Regions from separate parts of the Labrys methylaminiphilus subsp. lupini genome, predicted to be linked through region 2. Evidence: riboswitches for the same ligand, from Rfam matches in the RefSeq annotation. Region 2 holds a riboswitch; the other holds the start of a gene.
The links. Region 2 has a riboswitch for cobalamin ahead of bluB (5,6-dimethylbenzimidazole synthase). Riboswitches for the same ligand answer to the same signal wherever they lie in the genome.
Positions count from the first base shown of each region.

Region 1: it holds a riboswitch for cobalamin, as region 2 does, so the genes downstream of both, ACN6KF_RS11185 (aromatic ring-hydroxylating oxygenase subunit alpha) here and bluB (5,6-dimethylbenzimidazole synthase) in region 2, are expected to answer to the same signal.

Region 1 covers NZ_JBMDIH010000001.1:2,368,432-2,371,834, reverse strand. Annotated here, with positions in the region: gene ACN6KF_RS11190 (FAD-binding oxidoreductase) at 1-545, opposite strand, end outside; gene ACN6KF_RS11185 (aromatic ring-hydroxylating oxygenase subunit alpha) at 707-1,951, opposite strand; cobalamin riboswitch at 2,069-2,274, opposite strand; gene ACN6KF_RS11180 (ribonucleotide-diphosphate reductase subunit beta) at 2,526-3,403, opposite strand, start outside.
Region 2 covers NZ_JBMDIH010000001.1:3,399,521-3,402,923, reverse strand. Annotated here, with positions in the region: gene ACN6KF_RS16060 (ABC transporter substrate-binding protein) at 1-651, opposite strand, end outside; gene ACN6KF_RS16055 (cupin domain-containing protein) at 789-1,409, opposite strand; cobalamin riboswitch at 1,547-1,727, shown strand; gene bluB (5,6-dimethylbenzimidazole synthase) at 1,771-2,505, shown strand; gene ACN6KF_RS16045 (TerB family tellurite resistance protein) at 2,533-3,213, shown strand; gene ACN6KF_RS16040 (hypothetical protein) at 3,206-3,403, opposite strand, start outside.

The sequences.
Region 1 (3,403 bases), 1.0 Mb from region 2:
ATGCGTCCGGCCATGCGCTCCAACTCCTGGCGGAAGATGATCTCGCCCGGCCGGCGTGCGCAGTTGACGAAAGCGATATCGGTGGCGGCGCCGTGGTCTTCGGCAAAACGGGTCATCGACATCATCGGCGTGATGCCGGATCCGGCCGAGATGAAGAGGTATTTTTCCGCCGGATGACGAGAGAAGCTGAACTGGCCGAGCGGGCCGTAGGCCTTCAACCGCGTGCCGGGTTTGAGGTTGTCCAGCATCCAGCGCGTGCCGATGCTGGAGGCCTGCGCCTTGGCGGTGACGCTGATAGAAAGCGGGCGGGAAGGGCTCGACGACAGCGTATAAGTGCGCAGCACCGGCCCGGCCTCGGCCGGGATCTCCAGCGTGATGAACTGGCCGGGTTCGTAGCGGAACCAACCCTGTTCGGCGGCGCGGAAGGTGAAGGTCGCGACGTCGCGGCCCTCATGGATGATCGAAACGCATTCGAGCGCCTGGCTCTGATCGTTCCACGGCGGCGTTTCGTCGATATGCCTGAATTTTTGTGTAGCGATCGGCATGATGTCTGCCCTTGTATATGTCGGTTTCGCTAACACCCTCCCCTGGAGGGGGAGGGTCGACGCGAAGCGTCGGGGTGGGGTGATTTTCACCAGCTGCTGTGTTTCTCACCCCACCCCGTACTTCGTCCGCCCCTCCCCCTCCAGGGGAGGGTGAAAAGGTGCTAGGCCACGCTGCGCAGGCGGACGCCGTCGTTACCCAGCGCCGCTTCCATGGCGTTGCGATACCACTCGACGAACTGCATAACGCCGCCCTCGTGTTCGGGGGCGTAGGGTCCGGGCGTGTAGACGGGCGAAGAGACGCCGAGCTGGTTTTCCTCGACGATCTGGCGGTCCTGGTCGTTGGTCATCTGCCAGACATGGGTGAGTTCATCGAGATTATAGTCGACCCCTTCGACCGCATCCTTGTGCACCAGCCATTTGGTGGTGACCTGGGTTTCCTTCGGCCCGATCGGAAGCACGCGGAAGCTCACGGCATGGTCGCCCAACACGTGGTTCCAGGTGGTGGGATAGTGGAAGAGCAGGAGGGCGCCGATATTGCCTTCTTCGATCGTCGGGCTGAGGGGGCGTTGCACCGCCGGTTTGCCCGACATCGTATAGCTGGCGGCATTGCGCAGCAGCGGCATGCGGGCCATGCGGAACTGGCCGTCACCGGAAATGCTGAAGGTGCTGGGCAGGCCGGCTTCCTCGCAACGCCGCCAATGCTGGCCGATGAGCGGATCCTTGTCGGCACCCTGGATACCCGTCACCGTCGGGGCTTCTGGGAAGGTACGGCAAAGCTCGGGATGATTACCCGCGCAGTGGTAGCACTCGCGGTTGTTCTCCCACACCAGCTTCCAATTGCCCTTTTCGACGATGGTGCTCTCGAAGGCCACCTTGGTGTTTTTAAGGCCATGCGGTGCCAGATAGGGCATGGCGCCGGCGCGGAAGGTCTCGAAATCGGGTGCCTCCTTGGCAAGGCAGATCCAGATATAGCCGGCCACGCTCTCGCAATGCACGGGCTTCAGCCCATATTGCGCGGCGTCGAAGCCGGGGCCCATGTCGCGGGCGAACAGCAGGCGCCCGTCGAGCTCGTAGGTCCACTGATGATAGGGGCAGACCAGCTTGGCGACGCTGCCGCGCTCGGCCGCGCAGAGCCGTGATCCCCGGTGCCGGCAGGAATTGTGAAAGGCGCGGATGGCGCCGTCACCGGAGCGCAGGACGATCACCGGATAGTCGCCGACCTGGAGAGTGAAATAGCTGCCCGGCTTGCCGAGCTCGCAATCATGGCCCGAGAACAGCCATTCACGGTACCAGATGTTCTCCATATCCAGCCGGAAGTACTCCGGGTCTGTGTAGAATTTGCCCTCGAGCGTGGTGCCCGGTTGATGGGTCCGGAGGCGGCCCAGCATGTCCTGATGCGCTGTCATGTCAAAATCCCGCGTGACAACCAATGCGTTGACTTGGCAGCGGGATGGGAAAGCGGCTCGGCGATCCGCGCCGGTGAAAAGGCGCAGCCAAACCTCCTCCCGGAACGCCCACCGCGTCCGTCGGTTTTCTTCGTGGCTGGTTTCCGGGCTCAGGAGCGGCCTTCCGGCCCGATCGCGACGCCTTCCCAGGTCTTCCCGACCCAGTGGCACCTGCCGCGATCTTCTCCTCTACCGTTGCGGGGGCAGCGCCGGATTCAGACCGGCTTCCCAAATTCTCCAGTCCGCCTTGGGGGCGAACCGGCACCTCGAATGAGGATTAGAATACATCGAGTCGGCGCACCGACTAGAGGCGATGCGACGGATGATGGTGTGTTCAGGACATTGTCATCGAGAGCTTGAGGAAGGAAGGTCGGGAAGGAGACATTCAATGTCCATCATTCCCCGCATGGCGGGGGATGATGGAGCAACCTGTCCCACTCCTTTCGAGATGTTGGGATCTGAAATCTGGATGAGGGCCATGATTCCCCATCCCAGCTTTCCTCCGATTTGTTCCGAAGACCTCGAAAGCGTGCCTTCAATCCCAGCTCAGCGCGCCACCGTTCTGATATTCGATGACACGCGTCTCGAAGAAGTTCTTCTCCTTCTTCAGGTCCATCGCCTCGCTCATCCAGGGGAAGGGGTTCTCCACGTCCGGGAATACCGGCATGAGCCCGAGCTGGGCGCAGCGCCTGTTGGCGATGAAATGCATGTATTGTTCGCAGGACACCGCGTTGAGGCCGAGGAAGCCGCGCGGCATGGTGTCCCGGCCATAGGCGGCCTCCAGTTCAGCGGCTTCGCGGATCATCTGCTGGAGATCGGCTTGGAAGGTCAGCGTCCACAGATGCGGGTTCTCGATCTTGATCTGGTTGATCACGTCGATGCCGAAGTTCAGATGGATGCTCTCGTCGCGCAGGATGTACTGATACTGCTCGGCGATCCCCACCATCTTGTTGCGCCGGCCGAGCGAGAGGATCTGGGCAAAGCCGGTATAGAACCACATGCCCTCGAAGATGACGTAGAAGGCGACGAGATCGCGCAGGAAGGCCTGGTCAGCGTCCGGCGTGCCGGTCTTGAAATCGGGATCGTCGAGATGCTGGGTATGCTTGAGCGCCCAGGCCGCCTTGTCGGTGATCGAGGGTATCTCGCGATACATGTTGAAGAGTTCGCCCTCGTCGAGCCCGAGGCTCTCGACGATATATTGGAAGGTGTGGGTGTGCACCGCCTCCTCGAAAGCTTGGCGCAGCAAATATTGCCGGCATTCGGGGTTGGTGAGGTGGCGGTAGATCGCCAGGACGATATTGTTGGCGACCAGGCTCTCGGAGGCGGCGAAGAAGCCGAGATTGCGCTTGAGCATGCGCCGCTCGTCCTGTGTCAGGCCGTCCTTGGACTTCCACAGCGCGATGTCCGCCTGCA
Region 2 (3,403 bases):
GAGCGTGGTCATGTCGGGATTGGCCGTCATCAGGTTCTCGGCCGCGCTCAGCGCCACGTCCTGCACGTTCTGGCCGTCGACGGTGTCGAGGAAGGTGACCTTGAGGCCGCTGGCCGTCACCGCCTTCTTGAAGCCATCCAGCCGCTGGTTCTGGATGTAGGAATTGAGAGCGCCGACCACGCCGATCTTGGCGGTGCCATCCAGCTTGGACTTGACGTAGTCGGCGTAGAACTTGCCGATGTCCTCGCCGGCCTTGAGATTATCCACGCCGACGAAGGAGACATTGTCGCCGTCGGGGATCTGGGCATCGATGGCGATGACGGGGATGCCGGCCTTCTTGGCGGAGGTGATGGCGGGCTTCACGCCGTTGACGTCGATGGCGATCAGGATGATGCCGTCGACCTTCTGGGTGATGTAGTTCTCGATCGCATCGTTCTGGGCGCTCGGAACATTGTTGGCGTTGAAGATGACGAGCTTGGCGCCGGCCGCCTTGGCGGCGGCCTCAGCGCCTTCGTTGATTTGGTTGAAGAACAGGGCCTGCTGGTTGATGGTGACCAGGGCGAAGGTGTCGGCCAAAGCGGACACCGATCCTAGGGACAGCGCCAGGGCTGCCGCTGCCGAGCAGCCGGCGAGATATTTTGAAAGCCGCATTTCAGTTCCCTTCATGGATGGCCCGTGCCGGGCTCATTCTCAGTTCTGACATCAGCATCATTCAAGAGACTTGAATTCATGTCAAGTTACTTGAATGGCGGTCTCGGGGATTCTTGAAACGCCGACGGCGTGAGGCGTTAGAAGGTGGCAGGCGTGTTGACCCAGAAGATGCTCGCGCGCTCCGTTCCGGTGTTGCGGTACCAATGAGGCAATTCCGACTTGAACACGAAGGTATCGCCGGCAGAGAGCTTGAAGGTACGCTCACCGACCATCAGCTCCACGGTTCCGGTCAGCACATAGCCGACTTCCTCGCCCTGGTGCTGGATCGGCCCGGCGCTCTCGCCGCCGGCCTCGATGTGGTGGATGTTGCATTGGAGGAGATGACCGGGCGAATAGGGGATCACCCGTTCCAGCGAGATGCCCTCGCCCCGGCGGAGCGGGTCCAGCGAGATCAGGGGGCGCGAGCCGGCGCGAAAGACGATACCCTCTTCGCTATCCGATTCCTCGAACATCCAGCCGATATTGGTGCCGAGGACCTCCACGAGGCGATGCAGCATGGGCAGGGAGGGGGAGGCCTTGCCGTTCTCGATCTTGGACAGCAGGCTTTCCGAACAGTCCGCGGCCGTCGCCAGGGCCTTCAGCGTCAGCCCCCTTGTCTGCCGGGCCAGGCGAAGGCGGGTGCCGAGCCGCACGGGATTGGCCTGTTCCAGGGGATCGGGGTGATCGCCGGCGCGTCGTTTGAGGTCGATCTTGTTCATTGCGCGATTGCCAGGATGCTTCATTGCCCGAAAGCCTAGCCGACGATTCTAGGCCACAAGCCTGCACCCTGTCCACTTCGCCGCCGGCCGCTCGGCATCAGCGTCCCAAACGGCTGGGCAGCCGGCACCTCCCATGCTACATCCGCAAGACCTTCGGTGCCCGCTTGCGGGAGAATCGGGAACGCGGTTTGAAGCCGCGACGTGCCCAACGCTGTAAGGGGGACTATCCGGGCAGGTTTCAGGCCACTCGCTCTGCGGGGAAGGCGTCCGGATGGGTGGATCCCAAGTCAGAAGACCGGCCGGAGGCGATAGATCGGCGCGCGTGGACGGCGCGGCGATTGCCATCGCAAGGGGAATGACGATGGACCCATCCACGGGAGCGCTTGCGCCCTCCGGGCCGTTTTCACCGGCCGAACGCGACGCCGTCTATCGCGCCATCTTCACCAGGCGGGACGTCCGCAGCCAATTCAGTCCGCAACCCGTTCCGGACGATGTCCTCGCGCGCATCCTCGTGGCCGGGCATCATGCGCCGTCGGTCGGCTTCATGCAGCCCTGGAGTTTCCTGGTGCTGCGGTGCCCTGAGGCCCGGGGCAAGGTGCAGGCCCTCTTCGAGGAGGCCAATGCGGAAGCGTTGGCGATGTTTCCGCCGCAGAAGCAGGCGCAATACCGCTCGCTGAAGCTTGCCGGCATCCTCGATTCCCCGGTCAATCTGTGCATCACCTGCGATCCAGACCGCGCCGGCCCCGTGGTGCTCGGCCGCACCCATGACATGGCCATGGACCGCTACTCCACCGTCTGCGCGGTGCAGAACATCTGGCTGGCGGCACGGGCCGAGGGCGTTGGGGTCGGTTGGGTCAGCATCGTCGATCCCGTGCGCCTGCGTGCGGCACTGGGCATTCCCGAGCGCGTAATTCCGGTCGCCTATCTGTGCCTTGGTTATGTGCACGAAGCCTATGCCCGGCCGGAGCTGGAAGTGAAGGGCTGGCGCCAGCGCCTGCCGCCGGAGGCCGTGCTGAGCTTCGACGCCTGGGACGGCCAGCGGCCCGACCATCCCTTGCTCGCCGCCATGCGGACGGCTATGGGGGATGCTGGTTGACAGAGCAAAGCGCAAAGACGCTTTGGGGTGGCCGGCGCAGATGCGCGCCGTCTCGATCGGGTGGCACGGCCGATGGATTTCCTGCGTAAGAATGCGATCTGGATTATCGCACTGCTGATTACCAGCCTGGTCTTGCTGGAGGGGCCGAGGGCGATCCTGATCGGGGCATTCGTGGCCGCCCTCGTCGGTCTGTTCTGGCTGTTGCGCGGCAAGGCCCGCAAGCCGGCGGCGGGCCGCCGCCTCGAGACCGTGCCGAAAGTTGTCCCCCTTCCGCTCGACCGGGGTTCCGACACGGTTCGGCCGCAGGCGCTCGAGCGCGCCTCTCTCAAGACCATCGATGATCCGAGGCTCGCGGCCGTCGTCCTGATGATACAGCTTGTCCGCACCAATGGCTTGCTGACCCGGGCCGAGCGGGACACGATCCTCGCTCTTATGGCCGATCCACTCGGGATCGGCGATCGCGAGCATGTGTATGAGCAGGCCTTGCAATTGACGGATCGCGGCCGGGTGTTCACGCCGGTCGCCGAGGAATTGGCGCCCCTTCTGCGGGCGCGCCTGTCCCTGCCGGAGCGCCAACAGCTTATCGATATGCTGGGCGAGGTCGCCAATGCCTATGGCGAGGCCAGCGATTTGCAGCGCGAGGCGATCGTTCGCCTGAAGAGACGCCTGCTTGCGCCGGATGCCGCGGCCGGGCGCCCGCTCAATTGAAATAGAAGGCGTAGCTCGCGACGTCGCCGCCGAAGATACTGGTCGCCTGGCCCCAGGCCTCTGCATCCATCACCTTGCCATTGTCGAGGAAAGGCAAGGCGCCTGGGCCGGTGATCCACAGCACCAGGTCGAAATTGCCGGGCTGCTCGAAGACCCTGGCGAGATTGACGCCCTTGGTGAAACGCCAATG